DNA from 4 places in the Streptomyces sp. NPDC047017 genome. Region 3 is predicted to be linked to each of the others. Evidence: riboswitches for the same ligand, from Rfam matches in the RefSeq annotation. Region 3 holds a riboswitch; each other region holds the start of a gene.
What was found. Region 3 has a riboswitch for cobalamin ahead of ABZ858_RS26615 (CbtB domain-containing protein). Riboswitches for the same ligand answer to the same signal wherever they lie in the genome.
Positions count from the first base shown of each region.

Region 1: it holds a riboswitch for cobalamin, as region 3 does, so the genes downstream of both, ABZ858_RS08110 (CbtB-domain containing protein) here and ABZ858_RS26615 (CbtB domain-containing protein) in region 3, are expected to answer to the same signal.
Region 2: it holds a riboswitch for cobalamin, as region 3 does, so the genes downstream of both, ABZ858_RS08135 (prenyltransferase/squalene oxidase repeat-containing protein) here and ABZ858_RS26615 (CbtB domain-containing protein) in region 3, are expected to answer to the same signal.
Region 4: it holds a riboswitch for cobalamin, as region 3 does, so the genes downstream of both, metE (5-methyltetrahydropteroyltriglutamate--homocysteine S-methyltransferase) here and ABZ858_RS26615 (CbtB domain-containing protein) in region 3, are expected to answer to the same signal.

Region 1 is NZ_JBEYVW010000004.1:102,375-108,114, forward strand. It holds gene metE (5-methyltetrahydropteroyltriglutamate--homocysteine S-methyltransferase) at 1-196, shown strand, start outside; partial or broken gene ABZ858_RS08100 (histidine phosphatase family protein) at 370-927, shown strand; gene ABZ858_RS08105 (CbtA family protein) at 1,457-2,209, opposite strand; gene ABZ858_RS08110 (CbtB-domain containing protein) at 2,231-2,452, opposite strand; cobalamin riboswitch at 2,489-2,642, opposite strand; gene ABZ858_RS08115 (ECF transporter S component) at 2,723-3,496, opposite strand; gene ABZ858_RS08120 (ATP-binding cassette domain-containing protein) at 3,535-5,166, opposite strand; gene ABZ858_RS08125 (energy-coupling factor transporter transmembrane component T) at 5,163-5,740, opposite strand, start outside.
Region 2 is NZ_JBEYVW010000004.1:110,108-117,438, reverse strand. It holds gene scpA (methylmalonyl-CoA mutase) at 1-739, opposite strand, end outside; gene ABZ858_RS08145 (methylmalonyl-CoA mutase family protein) at 739-2,550, opposite strand; gene ABZ858_RS08140 (hypothetical protein) at 2,774-4,186, opposite strand; cobalamin riboswitch at 4,302-4,376, opposite strand; cobalamin riboswitch at 4,502-4,633, shown strand; gene ABZ858_RS08135 (prenyltransferase/squalene oxidase repeat-containing protein) at 4,886-7,331, shown strand, end outside.
Region 3 is NZ_JBEYVW010000017.1:91,095-98,425, forward strand. It holds gene ABZ858_RS26595 (short-chain fatty acyl-CoA regulator family protein) at 1-1,115, opposite strand, end outside; gene ABZ858_RS26600 (MmgE/PrpD family protein) at 1,407-2,915, shown strand; gene prpB (methylisocitrate lyase) at 2,918-3,823, shown strand; gene ABZ858_RS26610 (bifunctional 2-methylcitrate synthase/citrate synthase) at 3,855-4,991, shown strand; cobalamin riboswitch at 5,157-5,296, shown strand; gene ABZ858_RS26615 (CbtB domain-containing protein) at 5,332-5,550, shown strand; gene ABZ858_RS26620 (CbtA family protein) at 5,585-6,445, shown strand; gene ABZ858_RS26625 (hypothetical protein) at 6,537-6,914, shown strand; gene nrdF (class 1b ribonucleoside-diphosphate reductase subunit beta) at 6,975-7,331, opposite strand, start outside.
Region 4 is NZ_JBEYVW010000004.1:94,529-101,859, forward strand. It holds gene ABZ858_RS08060 (fatty acyl-CoA synthetase) at 1-531, opposite strand, end outside; gene ABZ858_RS08065 (DUF2795 domain-containing protein) at 675-866, opposite strand; gene ABZ858_RS08070 (NAD(P)/FAD-dependent oxidoreductase) at 965-2,542, opposite strand; gene ABZ858_RS08075 (oxygenase MpaB family protein) at 2,593-3,480, opposite strand; gene ABZ858_RS08080 (ferredoxin) at 3,543-3,935, opposite strand; gene ABZ858_RS08085 (ChaB family protein) at 4,102-4,488, shown strand; gene ABZ858_RS08090 (DUF6479 family protein) at 4,552-4,920, shown strand; cobalamin riboswitch at 5,344-5,564, shown strand; gene metE (5-methyltetrahydropteroyltriglutamate--homocysteine S-methyltransferase) at 5,727-7,331, shown strand, end outside.

The DNA.
Region 1 (5,740 bases), on a different contig from region 3:
CCACTCCCCGCGGGTCCCGGGCACCGAGGAGGCGGCCGACCTGCTGCGCACCGGCCTGGAGGCCATCCCGGCGGAGCGCCTGTGGGTGAACCCCGACTGCGGTCTGAAGACCCGCGGCTGGCCGGAGACCCGGGCCTCCCTGGAGAACCTGGTCGCCGCCGCCCGCACGGTCCGGGCGGAACTGCCCGCGTCCTGACCCGCGCGCGGCCGTCGGGAGGGAAAGGGGCCGGGGAGGGAGCGCCGCGCTCCCTCCCCGACTCCCGACTCCCGGCCGCCGTCTCCGTCCCCGCCCCCCGGGCTTCACCGAGGGGCGCTCTGGCAGACTCACGCCGGGAGCGATCGCGCCGCGCAGACAGGAGACTTGACGACATGACCGCCCGAGTGCTGTTCGTCTCGCCGGCCACGAGCCGTTCGCTGCGGCAGGCCCGGTTCGACGACGGCGATCCGATCGACGCCGGCGCCGCGGTCCGGGCCCGGGCCGCGGCGGGCGCGCTGCCCCGGGCCGCGCGGGTCGTGGTCTCGCCCTCGGTACGCTGCCGCCAGACGGCGGCGGCGCTGGGGCTCGGCGGCGAGGCCGACCCGGAGCTGGCCGGCTGGGACGTGGGGCGCTGGCGGGGACGCACGCTCGACGAGGTCGGTGCCGCCGAAGGGGAGGCGGTGGCCCGCTGGCTGGCCGACCCGGGGGCGGCGCCGCACGGCGGGGAGTCGCTGCGGGACCTGTGCGCCCGGGTCGGGCGGCGGCTGGCGGCCCTGGCGGAGACGGCCGGCCGGACGCTCGCCGTGGTCGAACCGGAGGTCGTACGGGCGGCCGTGGTGCACGCGGTGGGCCTGCCGGTGGACGCCTTCTGGCGGCTGGACGTACCGCCGCTGACGGTCACCGAGCTGAGCGGCCGGGCCGGGCGCTGGAACCTGCGGCTGGGCCGGCCGCCGGCACCGGACGCTCAGGACGCCGGGAACGCCGGGGACACGGAGCAGGCCGGAAACGCAGAGCCGGCCGGGGACGCAGAGCCGGCCGGGGACGCAGAGCCGGCCGGGGGCACCGGGGAGGCCCGGGACACCGGGGAGGCCGGGGGCGCGGGGGCCGCCGGGTCGCGGTGACGGCGCAGCAGGACCGCCACCGCGCAGCGCAGGCAGCCGCCGTCCGCCGCGTGCGGACAGTCCTCGGCCGGGGCGCCGACCAGCGACTCCAGGTCCTTGAGCAGGTGTTCGGTGCGCTTGGCCTGCTGGGCGAGCACCCGCACCCGGGCGCTCTGGCCGCCGATCTGCCGGCGGCTGGCGATCAGCTGCTCGTACTCCTCGACGGTGAGGGCGACCGCCTCTCGGCCGCCGAGGGTGATACGGCGCGGCTGGGGACGTCTGGCCACGGGGGTCCTCCGCTCCACGTCCTGTGGTCCGCTTCGAGAACGCGAGAGGGCCCCCGGACGGTTCCGAAGGGCCCTCTGGTGTCCGGAAGGAGTCAGCCTGCGGCCGGAACCGTGCGGCCCGACGTGGCTTCGGCGGGCTTCGGGTTCAGCAGCCGTTCGGCCAGTTCACCGAAGGCGAGGCCGAATCCGCCCCACAGCACGGCCTGGATGGCCAGCGCGGAGAGCCGGAACCGCCACAGCAGGGCGGCCGGGAAGTCCGCCGGCACCTCGTTGATGACCGGCAGGAACGCGTACGCCAGCCCGATCACGACGGCGAACGCGGCCACCGCGGCCACGGTCGCCCACCAGGTGCCCAGCGCGGGCGCCAGGCGCTTGCCGAGGATGGTGGCGGCGACCGCGAGCAGGACGCTGAGCACCATCATCAGGAAGTACAGGGTGGTCCGCTTGCCGATGGTGTCGGGGTCGCCGACCGAGGGCGGGTTGGCCGGGTACTTCAGGAACGGCACGACGTACACGGCGAGCAGCGCGCAGCCGGACAGCAGCAGCGCGGTCGCCCGCGGGGAGAAGCGGCCCACGCGGCCGAGCGCGAAGCAGAAGGCGAGCGCCGCGATGCCGCCGAAGGCGACCCCGTAGACCAGGACGCCGGTGGCGAGGCCGGCGGTGGACTGCAGGGAGCGGGAGACGACCTCCATCTCGTGCTCGTGGGAGTGGGCGTCCTCGAAGCTGATCGCCTTGTCGACATTGGGCTCACCGAGGAGGTAGGCCGCGACCAGCGCGAGCACGCCCGCGGCCAGCCCCGCGAGCATGCCGCGGACGAGCAGGTTTCTTACCGTTGCGGAGTTCATGGGTGTGCGGCGTCCCTCGCGTCAGTGGCAGGGGAAGCCGAGCAGGTGGCGGGCGTCGTGCACCCATTCGTGGACGTCCGTGCCGCTGAACACGGACGTGGCGCCCTGCTCGGCGCCGACGAAGTACAGCAGGATCAGCATCAGGACGCCGAAGAAGACCGCCCAGGGAGCTATCGCCTTGAGCGGCAGCTTGGCGGGAACGACGGGGGTGGTGGCTGTCGGCTGGGCGACATGCTGCGCCATGGCAGGGGCCTCCTCTGGGAGCTCGCGTCCCATCTCGGTGGTGCGTTGGACGACGGCTACGGGTCTGACTCACCAACCGTCCCCGCGGGGACCGCTCGCTCACAGTGGCGCGACCGTGCCGGACTCGCACCGGCTTCCGTCTTGCCTTCGTCGATATCGGACCGAAGGTACCGTGCGCCGGGGATGAGGCCAAGACCGCGGGCACCCGGCGTGATCTTTCCCGCACGCCGCATGGCGGGCGGGCCGCCGGTCCGGGGGCGCGGGCCGCGCTCACTCCGGGCCGGGGCCGGGGGCGGGCCGGGGCCCGGCGAAGCGGACCGGGGCCCGGAACCTGGCCCGGCGCGCGGCCCGCCGGAAGGTGGTCAGCACCGCCGGTCCGGCCAGCAGCACGCACACGAAGTTGGTGACCGCCCGGCCGGTGTCCCAGCCCAGCGAGGTGGCCAGGTCGAAGGCGAGGTAGCGGTGCCACTGCTCGGTGAAGGGCAGGCCGGGCAGGTAGGCGATGGAGCTGTTCGGGTCCAGGGAGAACGGCCAGAAGGACAGGTTGAGCAGGAAGCCGAAGAGATAGCCGGAGAGCGATCCGTAACCGGCGAGCAGCAGCACTTCGCGGCGGCCGGTGGCCCGGGGCAGGAGCCCGGCGAGCATGCCGACGAAGGCGCAGCCGAACATCTGGTACGGCATCCACGGCCCGACCCCGCCGGTGAGGAGGGCGGAGGCGAACAGGGAGGTGCAGCCGAGGACGAAGCCGAAGCCGGGGCCGTAGACGCGTCCGGCCAGGACCAGGACGAAGAAGACGGTCTCGATCCCGGCGGTGCCGGCGCCCAGGGGACGCAGGGCGGCGTTGACGGCGGACAGCACGCCCAGCATCGCCAGCGCCTTGGAGTCGATGCCGCCCTCGGCGATCTCCGACAGCACCACGCACAGCACCAGCACCAGCAGCACGCCGAAGATGAGCGGCGGCGCGTAGCTCGCGCCGAACGTGCCCGGCGCGACGGCGAACGGCCAGCAGAAGGCGACGAGCCCGAGGAGGGCCGCCAGGGTCATGACGACGCCGACGCGCGGGGAGAGCCGGATCGCCGCCTTCACGGCCGCTCCCCCGCCGCCGACGCCCGCCTGACCTGTTCGACGGTGAGGAACGGCAGGGGTGCGAGGACCTTCGCGGTCTGCGGGGCGAACACCGGGGAGGAGACGATGACTTCGGCCGTGGGTCCGTCGGCGACCACGTCCCCCTCGGCCATGACGAGCACGCGGTCGGCGGCGCGGGCGGCGAACTCGACGTCGTGGGTGGAGATGACGACCGCCCGGCCCTCGGCGGCCAGCACGTCCACGATGCCGATGAGTTCCGTCTTCGCCCGGTAGTCCAGGCCGCGGGTGGGCTCGTCCAGCAGGACGACCGGCGGGGCGGCGGAGAGCTGGATGGCGAGGACGAGGGCGAGTTTCTGGCCCTCGGACAGGTCGCGCGGGTGGGTGGTGGCGTCGATGCCGGGGGCGAGCCGGTCGAGGATCCGGCGGGCCTCGCCGGGGGTGCCCGACTCGGCGTCGGCCTGGTCGAGTTCCTGTTTCACGCTCTCCAGGTAGAGCAGGTCGGCGGGGGTCTGCGGGACCAGTCCGACGAGCCGGCGGGCCTCGGCGGCGGGCACCGCGTGCGGGTCGGCGACGGTCTGGCCGCGGGTCACCCGGACGGTGCCGGCGCGGCGCGGACCCGACCCCTGCAAGGCCCACAGCAGGGAGGACTTGCCGGAGCCGTTGCGGCCCATGAGCGCGGTGACCTCGCCCGCGCGCAGTTCCAGGTCCACCTCGCGGACGGCGGGCACGCCCCGGTAGGCGACCGTGACACCACGGGCGGCGAGCAGGCGCGGCGGGTCACCGGCCGGGGCCGGCCGGACCGGGTCCGGGACACGGCCGGCCAGCCGGGCGCGCAGGGGCGCGGCGGCCCGGCGGGCGTCGCGGACGGACAGCGGCAGCGGTGACCATCCCGCCGCCCGGCCCAGTTCGACGACGGGCGGGGCGATGGCCGAGGTGCGCAGGATGGCGGCGGGCGCCCCGATGCGGGCGCTGGCGTCGCCCGGCAGGTGGATGACGCGGTCGGCGTACTGCACGACGCGTTCGAGGCGGTGCTCGGCCATCAGGACGGTGACGCCGAGGTCGTGCACGAGCCGGGTGACGGCCGCGAGGACCTCCTCGGCGGCGGTCGGGTCCAGGGCGGAGGTGGGTTCGTCCAGCACCAGGACGCGCGGATGCGCGGTGAGGACGGAGCCGATGGCGACGCGCTGCTGCTGGCCGCCGGAGAGTTCGTGCAGGGCGCGGTGGCGCAGGTCGGCCAGGCCGAGCAGGTCGAGGGTCTCCTCGACGCGTTTGCGCATGGTGGCCGGCGGGATCGCCAGCTGCTCCATGGCGTAGGCGAGTTCCTCCTCGACGGTGTCGGTGACGAAGCCGTCGGCCGGGTCCTGGCCGACCACCCCGACCACGTCGGCGAGTTCGCGCGGCGGGTGGTGGGCGGTGTCGCGGCCGTCGACGGTGACCCGGCCGTACAGGGTGCCGCCCGTGAAGTGCGGTACGAGCCCGTTGACCGCGCCCAGCAGGGTGGACTTGCCGACACCGGTGTGGCCGACGACGAGGCAGAGTTCGCCCTCCCGCACGGTCAGGTCGACGTCACGCAGCGCGGGGCGGGGGGCGTCGTCGTACTGGACGGTGACCTGGTCGAAGGTGATCACGGGGTGTGGGCTCTCCGGACGGGGGCGGGCTCGGGCGCGAGGAATCCGGCCGTGCCGGCGAGCAGGATCGCGGCGGTCGGGACCAGCGGCAGCCCGGGCCAGGTCAGCGGGTAGAAGGTGGGGTTGAGCTGGGCCGGGTCGTAGCCCAGGTCGCTGAAGAGCAGGACCGCGGAGAGCACCCCGCTGCCGGCGACGGCCCACTCCGGTGCCCGCCAGGGGTCGGGACGGTAGGTGGTGCGGGTGACGCGGCGGCCGCCCAGGCGCAGTCCGGCCACGCACAGCGCGGCGCCGCAGGCCATCGCGGGCAGCCCGAGGAAGGCGGGCGCGGTGGCGTCCAGCAGCCCGTAGGCGCCGGCGCACAGCCCGCACATGCCGAGCAGCATCAGCGCGCCGGTGACGCGGCGGGAGCGCCGGGTGGCGGTGCCCGCCCGGCCGTAGCCGCGGGAGTCCATGGCGGCGGCCAGCCGCAGCGAGCGCTCCAGGGCGTCCTCCAGGACGGGCACGACGATGCCGCGCAGCGCCTTCATGCCCCGGGTGCGGCCGGCCCGCAGCCTGCGGGCCCGGGAGACGCGCT
Region 2 (7,331 bases), on a different contig from region 3:
GGTACCCGGAGATCGAGATGGAGTTGTAGCGCGGCATCCGCTGCGAGGTGTACGCGAAGATGTCGGAGATGATCCGCATCGACGGCTTCGGCGGGTAGATGTAGGTGTTGCGGACCATGAACTCCTTGAGGATGTCGTTCTGGATGGTCCCCGCCAGCTTCTCCGGCGGCACCCCCTGCTCCTCCGCCGCCACGATGTACAGCGCCAGCACCGGCAGCACGGCGCCGTTCATCGTCATCGACACCGTCATCCGGTCCAGCGGGATGCCGTCGAACAGCTGCCGCATGTCGTAGATCGAGTCGATCGCCACGCCCGCCATGCCGACGTCACCGGTCACCCGCGCGTGATCGCTGTCGTAGCCGCGGTGCGTGGGCAGGTCGAAGGCGACCGACAGGCCCTTCTGCCCGGCCGCCAGGTTGCGGCGGTAGAAGGCGTTGGACTCCTCGGCCGTGGAGAAGCCCGCGTACTGGCGGATCGTCCACGGCTGGTTCACGTACATCGTCGGGTACGGGCCGCGCAGGTAGGGGGCGATGCCGGGGAAGGTGTCCAGGAAGTCCAGGCCCTCCAGGTCCTGGCCCGTGTACAGCGGCTTGACCTCGATGCCCTCGGGCGTCTGCCACAGCAGGTCGTCGCCGTCCGCGGCCTTCTTCACCGCTGTGCGCCACTCGTCGGGGCCGGCGTCGGCGCTCGGGGTCCCCAGCTCGATCGCGGCGAACTCGGCGGGATCCGGGATGGACATCAGGACACTCCCATGCGGTCGAGCGTGGCGGTCAGCACGGCCACGGCGTCGCAGCCGGCGAAGACATAGGTGTCGACACCCTCGTACGGTCCGGGACGGCCCGCGAGGAACACATGGCCGGCGCCCGCGGCCCGCAACCGGCCCGCGACCGCCTCGGCCTGCTCCGCGTAGAGCGCGTCGCTGGAGCACAGGCACGCCTCGCGCGCCCCGCTCTCCTCGAAGGTGCCCGCCGTGACCGGTTCGATGCCACCCGCCTGGAAGAGATTGGCGGCGAAGGAGAGCCGGGCGGTGTGCGCGGCGGCCGGGCCGACCGCCTCCAGGTACACCCGGGGCCGGCCCCCGGTCGCGGCCAGGTGGGCGTCGGAGCGGGTCCGCAGTGCCTCGAACGCCTCGTCCCGGCGCACCCGGGGCAGCCCGCCGGAGGGCGGCTCGGGCGCCGGTTCGCGCACCACCGGCTTCTCGGTCAGGTGCGGGAACTCGCTGACCCCGGTGATCGGCTCGCGCCGCTTGGCCAGCTTCGCGCCGCGCGCCGCCCAGGTGGCGGCCAGCCGCTCGCGGACCAGGCCGGAGCGCAGGGCCGCCTCCTGCCCGCCGGCCCGCTCGATCTCCTGGAAGAACTCCCAGCCCGCGCGGGCGAGTTCGTCGGTCAGCCGCTCCACGTACCAGGAGCCGCCCGCCGGGTCGATCACCCGGGACAGATGCGACTCCTCGATGAGGATGGTGGAGGTGTTGCGGGCGATGCGGCGCGCGAAGGCGTCCGGGAGACCCAGCGGATCGTCGAAGGGCAGCACGGTCACGGCGTCCGCGCCGCCCACCCCGGCGGCCAGCGCGGCCACCGTGGTGCGCAGCATGTTCACCCACGGGTCCCGGCGGGTCATCATCACCGTCGAGGTCACCGCGTGCTGGAGCTGCGCCCCCGCCCGCGGCGCCCCGCACACCTCGGCCACCCGCGCCCACAGCCGGCGCGCGGCGCGCAGCTTGGCGATGGTCAGGAACTGATCGGCACTGGCCGCGTACCGGAACTCCAGCTGGGCGCAGGCCTGCCGGATGTCCAGCCCGGCCCCGGCCAGCGCGCGCAGATAGGCCACACCCGTCGCCAGCGAGCAGCCCAGCTCCTCGGCCGCCGAGCCGCCGGCCTCGTGGTAGGGCAGCGCGTCCACGGTCAGCGCCCGCAGCCCCGGGTGGCGCTCGGCGCACCGCCGGGCCAGCTCGGTCACGGGCGCGATGTCGTACGCCTGCCCGGTGCGCGCCTCGTGGCCCAGCGGGTCGCCGCCCAGGTTGCCGCGGGCCGCGTCGGCGGCGACGCCCCGCTCCTCGTACAGTTCGAGGAGTCGCCGCGCGGCCGGCTCGAAGGCGTCGCCCGCGTCCAGGACGACCGGCGCCAGATCCAGGTAGACGCCGTCCAGGGTGGCGGGGAGCCGGTCGACGGGGATGCCCGCGTGCCCGCCGACCGCCAGCCACAGCGAGGTGACGCCGTTCTCCAGGTCGGCCAGGACCGCCGCCGTGTCGGCGACCGTGTGCCGCTGGCGGACGTCCCAGCCGCCGACCGTGCTCCCCTCGGGGCGCCCGCCCCGTACGAAGGGGGCGAAGCCCGGCAGGCCGGGGTCGGGCGCGGCGTCGCGCGCGGTGTACAGGGGCCGGGTGCGCAGCCCGTCCTCCAGCGCGGTGGACAGGGCCTGCTCCGCCTCGGCGTCCGAGACCTCCTTGCCGGACTTGCGCAGCACACCCGCCACCAGGTGCCGCCACTGCTCAAGTGTCGCGTCAGGGAAGTCCGCCGCCAGGGAGAGCCCGTCGTCAGGCAGGACCGTCATGCTCGGATGCTAGGCCAGAACGGCGGCCCAGCAGCAGGGGGGCGCGGCTGTGACCTTGTTCTCGTGGCGGAAGTGACCTGGACCGCTCAGGGACGCGGGGGGCGAATTCCGGCCACGGCACCCGGGGCGGCTCACGCGGGTGGCAATCGCGTGAGCCGGGGTCCCGCGCGTGGCGGGCACCGGCGGCCGGCCGCACCGCACGGGTGCGGCCGGCCCGCGGCGGTCAGGCGCCCCAGCGCAGGGCGATGGTGTCACCGACGCCCACGGTCTTGCCCCGGGTGGCGGCGGCGAAGGCCGACCCGTCGACGCTGACCTTCCAGGTGTTCGAGCCGCTGTTGGCCTTGCCGTTGACCGAGGTGACGGTGCCCGTGCCGGAGGACGGGGCCACCGAGGTCACGCAGCCCGACGGCGTGGCCGCGCCGGCCGCCGCGTCCAGGACCGCGCCCAGGGTGGTCGTCGGGCCGGTCGGGGTGAGGGCGACCGAGCACACCTTGAGGGAGCCGGTGCCGTCGTCCACGGTCAGCGCCAGCTTCGTCGCCGTACCCGCGCTCAGCGCGGACTGCGCCACCCACTGCGGCGCGCCCGGCGTGACGGGCACCGGCGGAGCGGCGGTGAAGCCGCCCCCGGCCACCGCCCGCAGCCCGTCGATCGAGGAGTATGCCGACGGGCTGGTGTCGGCGGGCAGGTACTTGAAACCGCCGCCCGGGTTGAACTGCTGGGCGATCAGGAAGTCGACCGGGGTCTTGCCCAGCGAGGTGAGGAAGTCACCGGTCTGCGGGTTGATCCCGCAGGCGTTCAGGCCGGCCACCGCCCAGCCGTTGGAGTCGGTGTTGGCGCCGAACATGGCGTTGAACGCGCCGGTGTTCGCCACCAGCTTGCTCTTGAGGAACGCCTTGGCGTGCGTGATACCGGTGTCGGTGGCGGGCACCCCGGAGACGCACAGCGCCGCCATCGCCGCGCCCGTCATGTCGATGTCGCTGGTGGCGGCCGGCTGGGTCGGGTCGCCCTCGGCCTTGCTGTAGTTCCAGCCGCCGTCGTTGTGCTGGTTGGCGCGTATCCGGGTGACGAGCGCGTCGCGCAGCGCCTGCGGGACGCGTACCTGCCCGGACTGGGTCTTCGCGCCGTTCAGGGCGAGCGCGGCGAACACGGTCCCGTTGAAGTTGGCGGACGGGCCGAAGTAACCGGGCTCGGCGCTCTGCCAGTAGCCGTAGATGTCCGCGATCAGATCGCGGGAGGCGGAGACGCGGGCCGGGTCGATGCCCGCCGCGTACGCGTTCAGCGTGGCCCGCTCGTAGTCGGTGACGACGGGTGACGTGGACGGCCAGCCGCCGGTGGACAGCAGATCGCGGTAGACGGATCTCGCGTTCTTGGTGGTGTCGCCGCCCGGGGTGACGTCCACCGCGGCGGTCCCGGCGGCGGCCAGGGCGCTGAACGCCCACTCGTTGGACAGCCCCGACCCGGCGTACGAACCGTCCGCCGCCTGGAGGGACTTGAGGTAGGCGACGCCGTTGGTCTTCGAGGTGGCGATCTGGGCCGGGCTGGAGGTCGCCGCGGCGGGCAGCGTGGTCAGCGCGAAGGCGCCGAGCGCGGCGGCCGCGGTGAGCACACCGCGGCGGACGGACAGCGGACGGGACATGGCCTGCTCCTGGGGTGGGGGACACCGGCCGGCCCCCGTGCACCCACACCGGATGCGGCGAGCGTGGCCGCCGTCCGGGACGCGTGGATCAGCTTCCAAAAGTGCTGCACCGCTTGGGCATTCGGGCTCGGAACGGCCCCCGCCGCCCCACACCGCTGCGCGTCAGCCCCGGATTCCCACCGGGTTCCCCCACTCGGCAGTCCGGGACGGTACCCGAGGGAACCCGTACGCCGCCAGGGTCCGCCCCGCGCGCCCCCGCCGCCCGCCCCGCGCCGCCCGGTCCGGCCGGTACCGCGCCTTGACGCTCCTCGCGAACCCGTGTTCCAATCCCGCCTGATACATGAGCAGTTCCAGGGGAAGCCGGTCGAAACCCGGCGCTGACCCGCAACCGTGGGCCCGGCATCCGCCGGGCGAGCCGGAATGCCTGGAGCGTGTCCTTCAGCAACAGACGCCGTCGCGGACTACGGCGTGGTGCGACCGGGTTCCGCGCACAGCGCCGTCTCTCGCGGCGGGGCCCCTCACCCACGTCCTCGCCCCGCGCCGGCAGGCGACGAGGGGGCCGGGGTGGGCACCGAGCAGCGAAGAGACGGGCGGACGAGGACGGGACCGGGGCCGTGGACGGCCCTGACGACCGCCTTCCTGCTGCCGGCGGCCGCCTGCGTGGCCTTTCTCACCAGCGCCTCCGCCGCCGCCGATCCGATGGCCGGCGGCTGCACCGCCACCAAGGGCGCCGTGGTCGCGGTCGACTTCAAGCCCTTCGGCGGCACGGTCGAGCGCGGCTGCGACCCGACCCCGACCACCGGCTACGACCTGCTGCACGACGCCGGCTTCACCACCACCGGCACCCAGCACGACGGCCCCGCCTTCATCTGCCGCATCGGCTACGGCGGGTTCGACTCCGGTACGCAGTACCCGACCCCGGCCAAGGAGCCCTGCGTCCTGACGCCGCCCGTCACCGCGTACTGGTCCTACTGGATCGCCTCGCCGGGCCAGCACGACTGGACGTACAGCCCGTACGGCGCGATGGCCCGCAAGCTCAAGGACGGCGACGTCGACGCCTGGGTGTTCGGCGGCACGGACATCGGCGGCACCAAGGGCCGGCCCTCCTTCACCCCGGACGCCGTCCGCGCGGGCGGCGGCACCCCGGCCCCGAGCGGGACACCCGGCCCGACCGGTACCTCCGGGCCGACCGGGACCCCCGGGCCGAGCGGCTCGCCCACCGGTGCACCCACCACCCTCGACACGGCCGCCGCCGCGAAGTGGCTCCGCGGCGGCCTGACCGACGAGGAACGCGTCGTCGACGACGGCGCCGGCACCCCGGACTACCTGCTGACCTCCGAGGTCGCCTACGGCCTCGCCGCCGGTGACCCCGACCGCGCCATCCTGGACAAGGTCACCGCCTTCCTCGCCGCCCACACCGGCGACTACGCCTACCCGAACGGCCCCGGCCAGGCCCCCGACGCCTCCGCCGCCGCCCGCCTGGCGCTCCTCGCCGAGATCACCGGGGGAGACCCGCACGCCTTTGGCGGCCACGACCTCGTCGGCGACCTCATGAAGAACGTGTGCGCGGCGGGACCCGCGTCCGGCTCGCCCACCCCCGGCTGCACCGCCGCGGGCGACTTCCACGACGCCGGATACGCCGACGGGCAGGCGCTGGCCGTGCTCGCCGTGCTGCGCGCCGGAGTGACGCCGCCCGCCGCCGCGGTGGACCGGCTCACCCAGGTGCAGTGCGCGGACGGCGGGATCACCAGCATCCTCATCGGCCCCGGCGAGTACTGCGACGGCGACCCCGCCACCACCGGTGTGGTCGCCCTGGCGCTGCACGGCGCGGGCGGGCACGAGGACGCCGTGGCCCGGGCCCGTGCGTACCTGGACACGGCGCAGCGCGCGGACGGCGCCTTCCCCGGCTACACCGGCGCCACCACCGGCAGCGTCTACGCGACGGCGTACGCCGCCCAGGCCCTGCGCGCCCTCGGTGACACCGGGCGCGCCGACGCGGCCGTCGCCTGGCTGGCCGGGCAGCAGTTCGCCGGCGGCGGCTTCGGCTTCGAGGAGGGCGTGACCGAACCGGCCCTCTACCCGACACCGGCCGCCGTCCTCGCCGGCGCGCACACCAGCCTCGCCGCCCTGACGGCGAAGCCGGCGGACCCGACCGGCAGCGCCTCCCCGAGCGGGAGCGCCCCGGCGTCCGCGTCCCCGAGCGGGAGCGCCTCCGCGTCCGCGTCCGACAGCGCGTCGCCGAGCGGGAGCGCCTCCCCGTCCGCGTCCGACAGCGCGTCGCCGACCACGAGCGCCTCCGCGACCGGCAGCGCCTCCCCGACCGGCGGCCCGTCCCCGTCCGGCGGCGCCTCCCCGAGCGGGAGCGCGAGCACGAGCGCGTCCCCCAGCTCGCCGCCCGTCACCCCCGCCCCGGGTGACGGACCCGACCTGGACAAGGGCGCCGCCTACCTCACCAGCCCCGCCAACCTCCGCCAGGGCCACTACTATCCGGTCGGTCCCGGCACCACCCGCGCCGACTTCGGCCTCACCATCGACGGGGCCTACGCGCTCGCCGCCACCGGCCGGAACACCGGCAAGCTGCGCGGCATCGTCGACTTCCTCGACCACGGCGGCAAGGACGGCGACAAACGCACCGTCAACGACTGGACCGGGATCGGCACCGCCTACGCCGGGGGCGGCTCCCTCGGCAAGACCGCGTTGCTCGCCGAGGCCGTGGGCCGCGATCCGCGCCACTTCGCCGGACACGATCTGATCGCCGCGCTCGACAAGGCGGTCTGCGCCAGGGCGAGCACCGCGCCGGACCGGTCCTGCGCGGCCGAGGGCGCCTACACCTACGCCCCGTCCGTCTTCAGCCAGGCCCTCGCCGTGATGGCCCAGCTGCGCGCGGGGGAGAAGAGCGCCGCCGCCCGCCCGATCGCCTACCTGGAGAGCCTTGAGCAGGGCAGCGGCGCCTGGCCGAGCCTGATCCCGCCCACCGGCGACCAGGACGTCGACTCCACCGCCATCGCCGCCATGGCCCTCCACCTGGCCGGCGGCGACAAGGCGGACCGGGCCGTCGGCAAGGCCCTCGCCTGGATCGCCGCCCGGCAGCTGCCGGACGGCGGCTTCCCGGGCGCGGCCGGCGACTCGGTCAACTCCGCCGCCC
Region 3 (7,331 bases):
GCGGAGAACGCCTCGTACACCGTCCACAGCGGGCAGGTGCCGCCGAGCCGGGAGAAGTGGAAGTCGGTCGCGGACTGCCGTTTGGAGATGTTGCCGGCCCGGTCGACCCGCAGGAAGGAGAACGGCACGCCCCGCCGTCCCGTGCGCTGGAGGGTGCTCAGGCGGTGGCAGACGGTCTCGAAGCCGACGCCGAACCGCGCGGACAGCAGCTCGATGTCGTAGCGCACCTCCTCGGCGGTGGTGTGGAAGGCCGTGTACGGCATGAGGAGGGCGCCCGCGAAGTAGTTCGCCAGGCCGATGCGGGCCAGCGACCGCGACTCGGGCGAGGTCAGGCCCGTGGCGCCGGCGGCGAGGGCGTCGAGCAGCGGGCCGTGCTCCAGCAGCGCGAGCTGGGTGGCGAGTTGGAAGGCCCGTTGGCCGTCGCTGAGCCAGGGCGACAGGAACAGCAGCCCGGTGGCGGGGTCGTAGCGCCGGGCGTCGGCGGAGCGGCCGGTGGCGGCCTGGACGACGCGGACGCGGTGGCGCTCGGCGAGCAGCGCGGTGAGCGGGTCGGCGACCCGGCCCGCACGCAGGTCCAGGGTGCCGGCGGTCCGCTCGGCCTCGGTGTCCAGCGGTTCGAAGTGGTTGTGGTGCGCGTAGAAGAAGTCCCGTACCTCGTCGTGCGGTTCGGCGGCCGGCAGCGGGGCGCCGCCCGGGCCCGGACCCCGGCCCGGGGAGCCGAGGGCGGCGGCCTGTTCGACGGTGTCGCGGTAGCGGCGGTGCAGCGCGACCAGGGCGCGGGCCACCTCCGGATGGTCGCGGGCGGCGTCGGTGATCTCCTCGGCGGCGGGCAGTTCCACCGCGCACGCCTCGTCGGCGAGCGCGGCCCGCAGATCGGCGGCGAGCCGGTCCTCGGCGGCCTCGGAGAAGAACTCCGCGTCGACCCCGAACACCTCCGCGATACGCAGCAGCACCGGTGCGGTCAGCGGCCGCTGGCTCTGCTCGATCTGGTTGGCGTAGCTGGTGGAGATGCCGAGCGCGCGGGCCATGTCGACCTGGTTCATGCCGTGCTCGCGGCGCAGCCGCCGCAGCTTCGCATGGGCGTAGACCTTGCGGCCTGCGGCTCGTCGGGCCATGGCGCACATCCCTTGTCGCGTGCCGGTGAGCTGCGGCCTTCCGCCTCCGGTCACTTGCGAACATAGCATCCGCGACCTTCGCAGTTTTCGCAGATCCGCAGCCCGGGCCGGTATGGATTTCGCAGATTGGAGAGGTGGTCCGGGGGCCGCCGGGCGGGCAGTGTCGTTGACATCGGTCGTCGTCGACATCAGTCCTCGTCGACCCTCGTCAGTCCTCGTCAGTCCTCGTCAGTCCTCGTCAGTCCTCGTCAGTTCACGTCAGCGCCGCGTCCCGCACCTCCTAGGAGTCCCGTGATCGAGCACCGCGTCCGTGTCCACCCCAGCGCCGACCGGCTCCCGCGCGAGGACCAGCTCGCCTGGAAACTGGCCGCCGTGGCGACCGGCACCGGGGAGCCGGTCGCCGACAGCGCCGCCATGGCCGTCAACCGGGTGATCGACAACGCCTCGGTGGCCGTCGCCTCCCTGCCGCGCCGCCCGGTCGCCGTCGCCCGCGCCCAGGCCACCGCCCACCCCTCCACCGCCCCCGGCGCCTCGGTCTTCGGCACCCCCGTCCGCGTCTCCCCGGAGTGGGCGGCGTGGGCCAACGGCACCGCCGTGCGCGAGCTGGACTTCCACGACACCTACCTGGCCGCCGACTACTCCCACCCCGGCGACAACATCCCGCCGCTGCTCGCCGTCGCCCAGCACACCGGCCGTACCGGCGCCGACCTGCTGCGCGGCATCGTCGCCGCGTACGAGGTCCATGTCGCCCTGGTCAAGGGCATCTGCCTGCACGAACACCGCATCGACCACGTGGCCCACCTCGGCGCGGCCACGGCCTGCGGCCTGGGCGCCCTGCTGCGGCTGCCCACCGGGACGGTGTACCAGGCCGTCCAGCAGGCCGTGCACACCACCACCGCCACCCGGCAGTCCCGCAAGGGCGAGATCTCCAGCTGGAAGGCGTACGCCCCCGCCTTCGCCGGCAAGGCCGCCATCGAGGCCGTCGACCGGGCCATGCGCGGCGAGACCTCCCCGTCCCCGGTCTACGAGGGCGAGGACGGCTTCCTGGCCTGGATGCTGAACGGCCCGCGGTCCGACTACACGGTCCCTCTCCCGGCGCCGGGCGAGCCGCGCCGCGCGATCCTCGACACGTACACCAAGGAGCACTCGGCCGAGTACCAGGCGCAGGCGGTCATCGATCTCGCCCGGCGGCTGCGGGAGAAGACCGGCCCCCTGGACCGCGTACGCTCGATCGTCCTGCACACCAGCCACCACACCCACCACGTGATCGGCTCCGGCGCGAACGATCCGCACAAGTACGACCCGACGGCCAGCCGGGAGACCCTGGACCACTCGGTGCCGTACATCTTCGCCGTCGCCCTGGAGGACGGCACCTGGCACCACGAACGCTCGTACGCGCCCGAGCGCGCCGCCCGCCCGGAGACGGTCGCACTGTGGCGGAAGATCACGACCGTCGAGGACCCGGCCTGGACCCGCCGCTACCACGACCCCGACCCGGGCCGCCGCGCCTTCGGCGGCCGCGCGGTGATCACCCTCGACGACGGCACCGTGATCGAGGACGAACTCGCCGTCGCGGACGCCCACCCGGCCGGCGCCCGACCCTTCGACCGCGCCGCCTACGCCGGCAAGTTCCGCACCCTCACCGAGGGCATCGTCACCGAGTCCGCGCAGGACGCCTTCCTGGACACCGCCGCCCGGCTCGCCGAGCTGCCGGCGGCCGGCCTGGGCGGGCTGTTCCCGGCCGTCGACACCGACGCCGTCGCCGCGTACGACGCCGACCTGCCGAAGGGACTGTTCTGATGGTGCTGCACACCCGTACCACGCCCGCCGAGCGCCGCCGCGCCTTCCGCGAACAGCTCGCCTCGGGGCGCCTGCTGCGCATCCCCGGCGCGATCAACCCGTTGTCCGCCCGCCTGATCCAGGACACCGGCTTCGACGCCGTCTACCTGTCCGGGGCGGTCCTCGCCGCTGACCTGGGCCTGCCCGACATCGGCCTGACCACGTCCACCGAGATCGCCGCCCGCGCCCAGCAGACGACCCGGGTCACCGATCTCCCCGTCCTCGTCGACGCCGACACCGGCTTCGGTGAACCGATGAACGCGGCCCGCACCGTCCAGCTCATGGAGGACGCCGGCCTGGCCGGACTCCACCTGGAGGATCAGGTCAACCCCAAGCGCTGCGGCCAGCTGGACGGCAAGACCGTCACCCCCCGCGAGGAGATGGTCCGCCGGATCAGGGGAGCCGTGGACGCCCGCCGGGACCCCGGCTTCCTGCTGATGGCCCGCACCGACGCCCGCGCGGTGGAGGGGCTGGACGCGGCGATCGACCGGGCGAAGGCGTATGCCGACGCCGGCGCGGACGCCCTCTTCCCCGAAGCGCTCGCGGACGTCTCCGAGTACGAGGCGTTCCGCGAGGCCGTCGACGTGCCGCTGCTCGCCAACCTCACCGAGTTCGGCAAGACCCCCCTCCTCGACGCGGCGACCCTGGAGAGCCTCGGCTACAACATCGCCCTCTACCCGGTGACGCTGCTGCGCCTGGCCATGGGCGCCATCGAGGACGGGCTGCGCACGATCGCCGCCGAGGGCACCCAGGAGTCCCTGCTGCCGCGCATGCAGACCCGCTCCCGCCTGTACGAACTCCTCGGCTACGAGGAGTACTCGGCCTTCGACTCGGCCGTCTACGACTTCACGCTCCCGCCCGGAAACTGACCGGTCACCTGACCCCCGAAGGCAGGCACCCATGCCCACCACCACACCCCGGATCCACCGCGGCCTCGCCGGTGTCGTCGTCGACACCACCGAGATCTCCACGGTCCTCCAGGAGACCAACTCCCTCACCTACCGCGGCTATCCGGTCCAGGACCTGGCCGCGACCCGCTCCTTCGAGGAAGTCGCCCACCTCCTCTGGTACGGCGAACTCCCCGCCGCCGGACCGCTCCGCGACTTCCAGGCCCGCGAACGCGCCCTGCGCCCCCTGGACCGCACCACGCTGGAACTGCTGGCCCGGCTGCCCGAGACCTGCCACCCCATGGACGTGCTGCGCACCGCCGTCAGCTTCTTCGGCGCCGAGGATCCCACGGAGGACGACGCCAGCCTCGCCGCCCACCGCGCCAAGTCCCTCACCCTGCTGGCCAAGCTGCCCACCGTCGTGGCGGCCGACCAGCGCCGCCGCCGGGGCCTGGCCCCGATCCCGCCCGACCCCTCCCTCGGGTACGCGGAGAACTTCTTCCACATGTGCTTCGGCAGCGTCCCCGACCCGGACGTGGTCCGCTGCTTCGAGATCTCGCTCGTCCTGTACGCCGAACACAGCTTCAACGCCTCCACGTTCACCGCCCGCGTGGTCACCTCCACCCTCTCCGACCTCTACAGCGCGGTCACCGCCGCCATCGGCGCCCTCAAGGGCCCACTGCACGGCGGCGCCAACGAGGCGGTGATGCACATGCTGCTGGAGATCGGTGACCCGGGACGGGCCGGGGAGTGGCTGGACCAGACACTGGCGTCCCAGCGGAAGATCATGGGCTTCGGCCACCGCGTCTACCAGCACGGCGACTCCCGCGTCCCGGTCATGCAGGACGCCCTCGACCGGCTGGTGGCGCGGGCCGCGGACCCCGAGGCGACCCGGCTCGCCACCCTGCACGCGGCCCTGCGGCACGCCATGGCCGACCGCAAGGGCATCCACCCGAACCTGGACTACCCGGCCGGCCTCGCCTACCACCTCATGGGCTTCGACATCCCCGTCTTCACACCGATCTTCGTGATGAGCCGCATCACCGGCTGGACCGCCCACATCACCGAGCAGCTGGCCCACAACGCGCTGATCCGCCCGCTGGCTTCGTACGACGGCCCGGGGCGGCGGGCGGTGCCGGCGGCTCCGTAGGAGCGCCCCCGCAGGAACCCCGCAGGAACCCCGCAGGAACCCCGCAGGAACCCCGCAAGAAGAGGACGACCGAGCGGCGCCCGCCGCCCCTCCGCCGAGCACTCAGCGCAGGTCCGCGGCCTCGCCGCCCGGGCCGCTGATTTGGCACAGGCTTGATTGACGGCCCCGAGAAACGGGCCGTACGGTCCCCTTGTAGTGACGGCATGAGGAAGCTGGTGGGATTCCAGCACGGTCGCGCCACTGTGAGCCCGCCACCGCGAGGTGGCGGGCGAGTCAGACACTGAGCCGTCACTCCGCCCGTATACGCAAAGGGACGCACGATCCCGAAGGAGGGCTCGCCTTGAGCAGCGTTTCCACATCCCCGCGCCCGGCATCCACGCCGGTCGTCCTGCCGGTCTCGAAGTCCGTTCTGTGGCTGGTCGGCACCGCGCTGATCGCGCTGGCCGTCTACTACTTCATCGGCGTCGACCAGGGGGCCGTGTCGGTGTTCGGCAACGACATGCACGTGCACGAGTTCGTCCACGATGCCCGTCACTTCCTCGGCTTCCCCTGCCACTGATCTCGCCGGCACCTGGACGTACGGACAACTCGACATGGAAAAGAAGCTCATACTGCGCGGCGTGCTCGCCGGCGCAGTCGCGGGGCTGCTCGCTTTCGTCTTCGCGCGGATCTTCGCCGAGCCGCAGATCGCCAAGGCCATCGACTACGAGAGCGGCCGGGACGCCGCGCAGAACGCCTTGGACAAGGCGGCCGGACTGCCCGTCGAGGCCGCCGGCCCCGACCTGTTCAGCCGCACCATCCAGGCCAACGTCGGCATCGGCGTCGGGATCATCTTCTTCGGAATGGCGATGGGCGCCCTGTTCGCCGTCGCCTACACCGTCTGCCTGGGCCGCACCGGCGGCCTGCGAGCACGCAACCTGGCCCTGCTCGTCGCCGGCGGCGGTTTCCTCGGCATGTATCTGGTGCCGTTCCTGAAGTACCCGGCGAACCCGCCCGCGATCGGCCACGAAGAGACCATCCAGCAGCGCAGCGGCCTGTACCTGATCATGGTCGTCTGCTCGGTGGCCTTCCTCGTGGGAGCCGTCTACCTGGGCAAGCGGCTCCAGGCCCGGTTCGGCAACTGGAACGCGAGCCTCCTGGCCGGCGCGGTGTTCGTCGTCGCCATCGGGACCGTCATGCTGCTGCTGCCGCAGCTCGGCCACCTCTCGTACAACAAGGCCGACTACGGCGACCAGGCGACCGAGACCCCGCTGCCGCTGAAGGACGCCAAGGGCGACATCGTCTTCCCGGGCTTCCCGGCCGACGTGCTGTTCGCCTTCCGTTTCTACTCGGTGGGCGCGCAGCTCATCCTCTGGACGGCCCTCGGCCTGATCTTCGCCCCCTTGGCGGAACGCCTGCTCAAGCCGGTGAGCCCGGATGCCGCCGCACAGGAGCCGGACCCCGTCCCGGCGTGACCGGCGTACGGAACCGGCCGGGCGCGGCTCGGGCCCGGCCGCCGGGCGACCAGGCCGCTCATCCGGACGTTCGCAGCTGAAGAGGATCGCCGTGAGCCGACGCCCCGAGCCCCGCAGAATCGTCCTGGACGGTGTACCGGCCATCGCCCTCACACCGCAGGAGTACGAGCGTCTCGTCCTGGCGCGCCGCCAGCTCGGCGGCCAGAGCTCCCGTATGAGCGCCCTGAACCGGGACTTGTCGCTGGCCGCCGACCTGCTGGACGAAGCCCGGGCCGAACTCTGCGCCACGGCCGACGGCCACGGCCACTGCCCTGCCGTGCGGTCCGGGCAGGACGGCGAGCGCGTCTGCTGCCGGATCAAGGCGCTGCTCGGCTCCGCCCGGTTCGCCGTACCCGCGCGCTCGTCCGCCGCAGCCGACAGCGGTCCGAAGCCGCGCCGACGCACGCGCGGGGCCACCGGTCACCGATGACCGGCGGCCCCGCGCCGTACGGAGAGCGGGCACGCTGGGCCGGGCGGTCATGCCCGCCTGTCAGAAGTCCCAGTCGTCGTCGGCGGTGTCCTCCGCCGTGCCCATGACGTAGGAGGAGCCGGAGCCGGAGAAGAAGTCGTGGTTCTCGTCCGCGCCGGGCGACAGCGCCGCCAGGATCTCCGGGTTCACCGCGGTCTCGTCCGCGCCGAAGCGGGCCGGGAGACCGAGGTTCATCAGCGCCTTGTTCGCGTTGTAGCGGACGAAGACGGCGACGTCGTCCATCAGCCCGAGCGGCTCGTACAGCTCGCCCGAGTACCGCAGTTCCAGCTCGTACAACTCCTCCAGCAGGCCGTACGTGAAGGCCCGCAGCTCCTCCTGCCCGGCCGGCGTCCGCTGCTCCAGGCCGCGCTGGTACTT
Region 4 (7,331 bases), on a different contig from region 3:
CAGCGCCCGGTGGGTCATCATCGCGCCCTTGGGCAGGGCGGTGGTGCCGGAGGTGTAGAGCAGTTGCGCCAGGTCCTCGGCGCGCGGCTCGGGGCCGTCGTACGGTGCCGTGTCCGCCAGCGCGGCGAGCAGCGAGCCGGCCGCGTCGCGCAGCGGCAGCCGCCGTACGCCGCCGGGCAGCCGCCCGGCGAGGTCCGGGTCGGTCAGGACCAGCGCGCTGCCGGACTGGGCGAGGAGGTAGGCGAGGTCGTCGCCGGTGAGGTTCTGGTTGACCGGCACATGCACGAGGCCCGCGCGGGCGCAGGCCAGGAAGGCGATCAGATAGGCGTCGGAGTTGTGGCCGTAAGCGGCGACCCGGTCGCCGGGGGCGAGGCCCAGGCCGCGCAGGACGCCCGCCGCGCGGGAGACGGCGTCGTCGAGGGCGGCGTACGTCCAGGCCCGGTCGCCGTACCCGACGGCGGTCCGCGCCGGGGTGCGCCGGGCGCTGCGCCGCAGGAGTGCGTCGACCGTGCTCCCGTGTCCAGGCGTCATGACAGTCGATCCTGGGTGCGGCGCCGGGAGAGGTCAAGCACCGGGTCGGCACCCGCTTCCCGGCGGCTTCGCCCGGCGTGCCGGGGCCCGCCCTCCCTGGGGGACGGCGGGCCCGTGGACGGCTGCGCGGGCGCAGCGGGCCGTCACTTGTCGAAGACGGCCTTCTGTACCTCGTTCGGTCCGTCGAAGTGGTCCTGCTTCAGGCCGTCGAGCCGGCTGACGATCTTGTCGTTGGCCTTGTTCCGCCGGGCGCGGTCCACCAGGTGCTGCCTGTCGGTGGGATAGTCGGCGCCGCTGAGGGCCTTCTGCAGGTCGATCGGGCTGAGGTCGGCCATGGGAGCCTCCCGTGGGGGGTGGTACGGCCGCCGCGGGGCGGCCTGGTCGTACGGGCATTGCCTCGCCCTGTCGGAGTGCCCCGCCGCGGCGGGGGCATTCAGCCGCCCTGCCGCTGACCGGCTTCCAGGACGGCCATGGCCGCGTTGTGCCCGGGCACGCCGCTGACGCCGCCGCCGCGCACCGCGCCCGCGCCGCACAGCAGGACGTTGGCGTGCGGGGTCTCCACGCCCCAACGGCCGCCGCCTTCCTCGGCGTAGGGCCAGCTCAGCGCCCGGTGGAAGATGTGGCCGCCGGGCAGGCCGAGTTCCCGTTCCAGGTCCAGCGGGCTCTTCGCCTCGATGCAGGGCCTGCCCTCGGCGTCGGTGGCCAGGCAGTCGGCGAGCGGTTCGGCGAGGTGGCGGTCGAGCTGGGCCAGGGTGGCCTTGAGCAGTTCCGCCCGGACGGCGTCGTGGTCGCGGGCGAAGAGCCGGGCGGGGGTGTGCAGGCCGAACAGGGTGAGGGTGTGCCGGCCGCGGGCGGCGAGATCGGGGCCGAGGATGCTCGGATCGGTCAGGGAGTGGCAGTAGATCTCGGAGGGGGGCTCGGCGGGCGGTTCGCCGGCGGCGGCCCGGGCGTGGGCTGCGGCCAGCTGCCGGTAGCCCTCGGCGATGTGGAAGGTGCCGGCGAACGCCTCGCGCGGGTCGACGGAGGGGTCCCGGAGCCGGGGCAGCCGCTTGAGCAGCATGTTGACCTTCAGCTGGGCGCCCTCGGCGGGCTCGGGCGGTTCCTGGCCGGTCAGGGCGGCCAGCGCCTGCGGGGAGGCGTTGACCAGGACGTGCCGGGCGCCGACGGTGCCCTCGCCGTCCCGGGTGCGGTAGGTGACCTCGGCGGTGCGGCCGTCGGTGGCCACCCGGACGGCCTCGTGGCCGGTGGCCAGGCGGGCGCCCGCCGCGCGCGCCGCGCCGGCCAGCGCGTCGGTCAGGGCGCCCATGCCGCCGACCGGTACGTCCCAGGCGCCGGTGCCGCCGCCGATCACGTGGTAGAGGAAGCAGCGGTTCTGCGTCAGGGCGGGGTCGTGGGCGTCGGCGAAGGTGCCGATGAGGGCGTCGGTGAGGACCACGCCGCGGATCAGGTCGTCGGCGAAGCGGTCCTCGATCGCGGCCCCGATGGGCTCCTCGAACAGCATCCGCCAGGCGTCCTCGTCGGCCACCCGGCGGCGCAGGCCGGCCCGGGAGGGCAGCGGCTCGGTCAGGGTGGGGAAGATCCGCCGGGCGGCACGGCCGGTCGTGCCGTAGAAGCGCTGCCAGGACTCCCATTCGCGGTCGGAGCCGGTGAAGCGGGCGAAGGCCGCCCGGGTACGGTCCTCGCCGCCGCCCACGAGCAGCCCGGTGGGCCGGCCGTCGCGGTCGGCGGGCGTGTACGAGGAGATGGCGCGGGTGCGCAGCCGGAAGTCCAGGCCCAGGTCCTGGACGATCTTTCGGGGCAGCAGGCTGACGAGGTAGGAGTAGCGGGACAGCCGGGCGTCCACGCCGGGGAAGGGGCGGGTGGAGACGGCCGCGCCGCCGGTGCGGCCGAGCCGTTCCAGGACCAGCACCGACCGTCCGGCCCGGGCCAGGTAGGCGGCGGCGACCAGACCGTTGTGCCCGCCGCCGACGATCACCGCGTCATAGGTGCCGGGTGCCTCGTGTGCGCTCATGGCTCTTGGTAGCACGGGGGGTTCGGCGGCGGCCAGGGGCCGTGGCGCGGCTAGGGCCTGTCGCTTCGAGCAGGTCGAGCAGGTGGGGCGGCCTTGTGCGGGGCGGGACGGGCGCCGGGGCCGAGCCGGGCCGTGGCGCGCAGGATGTGCTTGGGGGGCAGCTGCCAGCGCACTCGGGCCGGTATCCGGCGCAGCAGGGTGCCGGTGGTGCGCAGCCGGCGGGTGACGATGGCGGGGGCCGGGGCCGCTCTGCCGTACAGCTCGTGGGCGTACGGGGGCAGGGAGGCGTACGCCAGCTGGGCCACGCGCCGCCACAGCAGGTCGCGCGCCGGGGCGAGCAGTGGGGGCGTCGGCGGGCGCTGGAGGAAGTCGTCCACCGCGCGGGCGTCCGCCCCGGCCGCGAGTTCGGGCCGGACGGCCGCGAAGTAGGCGGCGAGTTCGGCGCGGCTCGCGGGCACGGTGCGCGGGTCGAGGCCGACCAGGCGGGCGCTCGCGCGGTGCTCGGCGAGGTAGCGGTCGGCCTGGGCGTCGGTGAGCGGGAATCCGGAGCGGCGCAGCACGTGCAGATAGGAGTCGATCTCCGCGCAGTGCACCCACAGCAGCAGGTCGGGGGCGTCGATGCCGTACGTCTGCCCGGTGCTCGGGTCGGTGGCGGACAGCAGCCGGTGGATCCTGCGCACCCGGGCGCCCGCCTCCTCGGCGGCGCGGGTCGTGCCGTACGTCGTGGTGCCGACGAAGTTCGCGGTGCGCATCAGCCTGCCCCAGGCGTCCCGCCGGAAGTCGGAGTTCTCCATCACCCCGCGGACCGCGCGAGGGTGCAGGGCCTGCAGGTACAGCGCGCGGACGCCGGCCACCCACATCATCGGGTCCGCGTGCAGCTGCCAGGTCACCGAGGACGGCCCGAAGAGGCCGGGGTCACTCGTGCGTATGGTCTCCACGTCAGGCAGGCTAGCGCCGTCCGCGCGGCCGGTCGACGGGCCGGTGCGGTGGCGGAGGCGGGTCACTTCAGGGTCGCGATGAATTCCCCGCACGCCTTGGCGCAGGTCCGGCAGGCGTCCGCGGCCTGTGCGGCGCCGGGGTGCCGGTCGAAGACGTGGGCGGTGTCCAGGCAGACGCTCAGGCACCACTCCAGCTGGGTGCGGATCCCGGCCTCGTCCTGGGTGTTCTGCTCCGACAGCACCCGGCAGGTCGCGTCGCAGACCTCCGCGCACATGATGCCCCTGCGCCGCAGCAGCTCGGTCTCCTCGTCGCCGCCCGGTTCGACCAGGCTGGCGCGCAGCGCGCAGGCCCGCGCGCATGCCGTGCACGCCTGCGCGCAGGCGAACCGGTCCTCCAGGAACCGTATGAGTTCCTGTTGCGAAGTCGTCGATGGTGTCGTATCGGTCGTAGTCACCTCGCCCGGGTTGCCGGTGCCACACCCGCCAAACCCGGTGCCGGCAAGGGCCGCGGCCGTTTTCCGTCACGGGGCGGGGGCACTCGTCGGGCCCGGTGGGACGACCGGGTCGGACGGTTGGACGAACGGCTGACGGAGGTGGATTCCCGGGCCCGGACGACAGGAGCTGCCGTCGACGCTGGAGTGCTCCCCCCGGGAGGCCCGGCGCACCTGGATCAGGGCCCATGACGCGGCCGTCGAGACCTGCGGCGAGGGCGAGCGGGCGCACCGGGTGGCGTACGGCGCGCTCAAGCACATGTACGAGAAGGTCGGCGATCACTGGGAGCGCAAGGAGGGCGGCCGCAAGGGCCCCTCCGACCCGCGGTCGGCCCGGCCGCGCGGGCAGGGCGGCCGCGGCGGCGAGGGCGTCGACGAGAGCGCGCCCAAGGAGCAGCTGTACGACACGGCGAAGCGGCTCGGCATCGAGGGGCGCTCGCACCTGTCCAAGGACGAGCTGCTGGACGCGATCCGCAAGGCGAACCGTTCGCGGACCCGGCAGGCCAGGTCCGGCTGAGCCGACCGGGGGGTCCGCAGCGCGGCGCCGCTTCGCGGCACTGGCCAGGGGTACCCGCCGCCCATGAGCAACGCATCGGTGGACATCGCCGCGGCGCACGGCGCCGCGATCGGCATCTGGCCCTTCGTCCTGGGGCTCGTCCTGGTGGCCCTGCTGATCGGCGCCTTCTGGATGGGCGCGCGCATCCGCCGCCGCGAGCCCGCACCGCCGCGCCCCGAGGAGCAGCCGCGGCTGCCCGAGTCGGGCCCGGTCGGCGATGTCGTGGAGCGGCGTGCACCCGACGAGGTCCCCCGGGGCGGTGACCGGCTGACACCGCACCGGCTGAAGGCGCACGGGAACCTGGGGACCCGCACGAGCCCCGCCCCCGCACGTCCCCGCTGGGACGAGGGCGGCAGCGGCTCGTTCGGCAGCGGCGGGCCCGGCGCCCACTGACCGCCGCGCCGCACCGGGGAAGTGAGAGCAGGGAGGCTTCCATGGCGGCCGGAGAGCGGTCCTACGACCGTAGGGACGGGGTTTCTCGCGGGGGGTACGCCGTGCTCGCGGCGGCCTTCGGCGCGGGTGCGCGGGGCCGGGCGCCGTCGTGACGGCCGACTGGCTGCGGTACGCCTGGAGCCTCACGGAGCGGACGGCCGAGGGCTGACCGGCCGCCCGTGGAACGTGGGCGGGGAGGCGGGCAGCGCGTCGCGCACGTTCGGGGAGGTGGGCGGCCGGTCACCCGGCTTGCCGCAGCAACTTCCCGGCAGTCGTACGCAGTTGTGGACGAGCCGGCGGCCGTGGCCGCCGGCCGTGCGCCGCGTGTCTCATGTCACCATCCGAATGGCGGACGTGACGTACCACCTCGCCGGACGGCCCCGTAACCTTGCCCCCGCAGCTGGTTCGCCCCGTCCGCCAGGCGGGATGCGTCGCAAGAGGGAACCCGGTGGGAATCCGGGACTGCCCCGCAGCGGTGAGCGGGAACGACCGCCGTCATACGCACTGGGCCCGTCAGGGTCCGGGAAGCGACGGCCACTAGGAGTCTCGTACGACACGAGACGCGCCCGCGAGTCCGAAGACCTGCCCGCTGCCCGCGCCCGAACCACTCGCGCGCGGACATCCCGGTGACCTCGTGGGCGGGTCGGCGTACATACCAGGCGGTCGACCGTGCCCTGCCGCGCACGCGTACCGCCCGGTCCGTCACCCCTTCGCGCTCGCGTCCCGTCCCCGGGATCTCAGGGATTCATCTCGCGAAGGAGATCTCCGTGACAGCGAAGTCAGCGACGCCGGCCCCGCGGGCCACCGTCCACGGCTACCCCCGCCAGGGCCCGAACCGGGAACTGAAGAAGGCGATCGAGGGCTACTGGAAGGGCCGCGTCAGCGCCGACGCGCTGCGCGCCACCGCCGCGGACCTGCGCCGCGCCAACTGGCGGCAGCTCGCCGAGACCGGCGTCCACGAGGTGCCGACCGGCGACTTCTCGTACTACGACCACGTCCTCGACACCACCGTCATGGTCGGCGCGATCCCCGAGCGGCACCGGGCCGCCGTCGACGCGGACGCGCTGGACGGCTACTTCGCGATGGCCCGCGGCACCCAGGACGTGGCGCCGCTGGAGATGACCAAGTGGTTCGACACGAACTACCACTATCTGGTGCCCGAGTTGGGCCCGGGTACCGTCTTCACCGCTGACTCCGGCAAGCAGGTGGCGGAGCTGAAGGAGGCCCTCGCCCAGGGCCTGACCGCCCGTCCGGTCCTGGTCGGCCCGGTCACCTACCTCCTCCTCGCCAAGCCCGCGCCCGGCGTGCCCGCCGACTTCGAGCCGCTGACCCTGCTCGACCGGCTGCTGCCGGTGTACGCCGAGGTCCTCGCCGACCTGCGCGCGGCCGGCGCCGAGTGGGTGCAGCTGGACGAGCCCGCCCTCGTGCAGGACCGCACCCCGGCCGAGCTGAACGCCGCCGAGCGCGCCTACCGCGACCTCGGCGCCCTGACCGACCGGCCCCGGCTGCTGGTCGCCTCCTACTTCGACCGGCTCGGCGACGCCCTGCCCGTCCTGGCCAAGGCCCCGGTCGACGGGCTCGCCCTGGACTTCACCGAGGCCGCCGCCAACCTGGACGCGCTCGCCACCGTGGGCGGACTGCCCGGCAAGCGCCTGATCGCCGGTGTCGTCAACGGCCGCAACATCTGGGTCAACGACCTGGAGAAGTCCCTCGCCATCCTCGGCACCCTGCTCGGCCTGGCCGACCGGGTCGACGTGGCGGCCTCCTGCTCGCTCCTGCACGTGCCGCTGGACGCCGCCGCGGAACGGGACATCGAGCCGCAGATCCAGCGCTGGCTGGCCTTCGCCCGGCAGAAGACCGCCGAGATCGTCACCCTCGCCAAGGGCCTGGCCCAGGGCACCGGCGCGATCGCGGCCGAACTGGCCGCGAACCGGGCCGACCTCAACTCGCGGGCCACCTCGCCGATCACCCACGACCCGGCCGTCCGGGCCCGCGCCGCCGCCGTCACCGAGGCCGACGCGCGCCGCTCCCAGCCGTACGGCGAGCGGGCCGCCGCCCAGCGCGCCCACCTCGGCCTGCCGCTGCTGCCCACGACCACCATCGGCTCGTTCCCGCAGACCTCCGAACTGCGCGCCGCCCGCGCCGACCTGCGGTCCGGCCGAACCGACACGGCCGACTACGAGGAGCGCATCAAGGCGGAGATCCAGGAGGTCATCGCCTTCCAGGAGAAGACCGGCATCGACGTCCTGGTGCACGGCGAGCCCGAGCGCAACGACATGGTCCAGTACTTCGCCGAGCAGCTCACCGGCTACCTGGCCACGCAGCACGGCTGGGTGCAGTCCTACGGCACCCGTTACGTCCGCCCGCCGGTC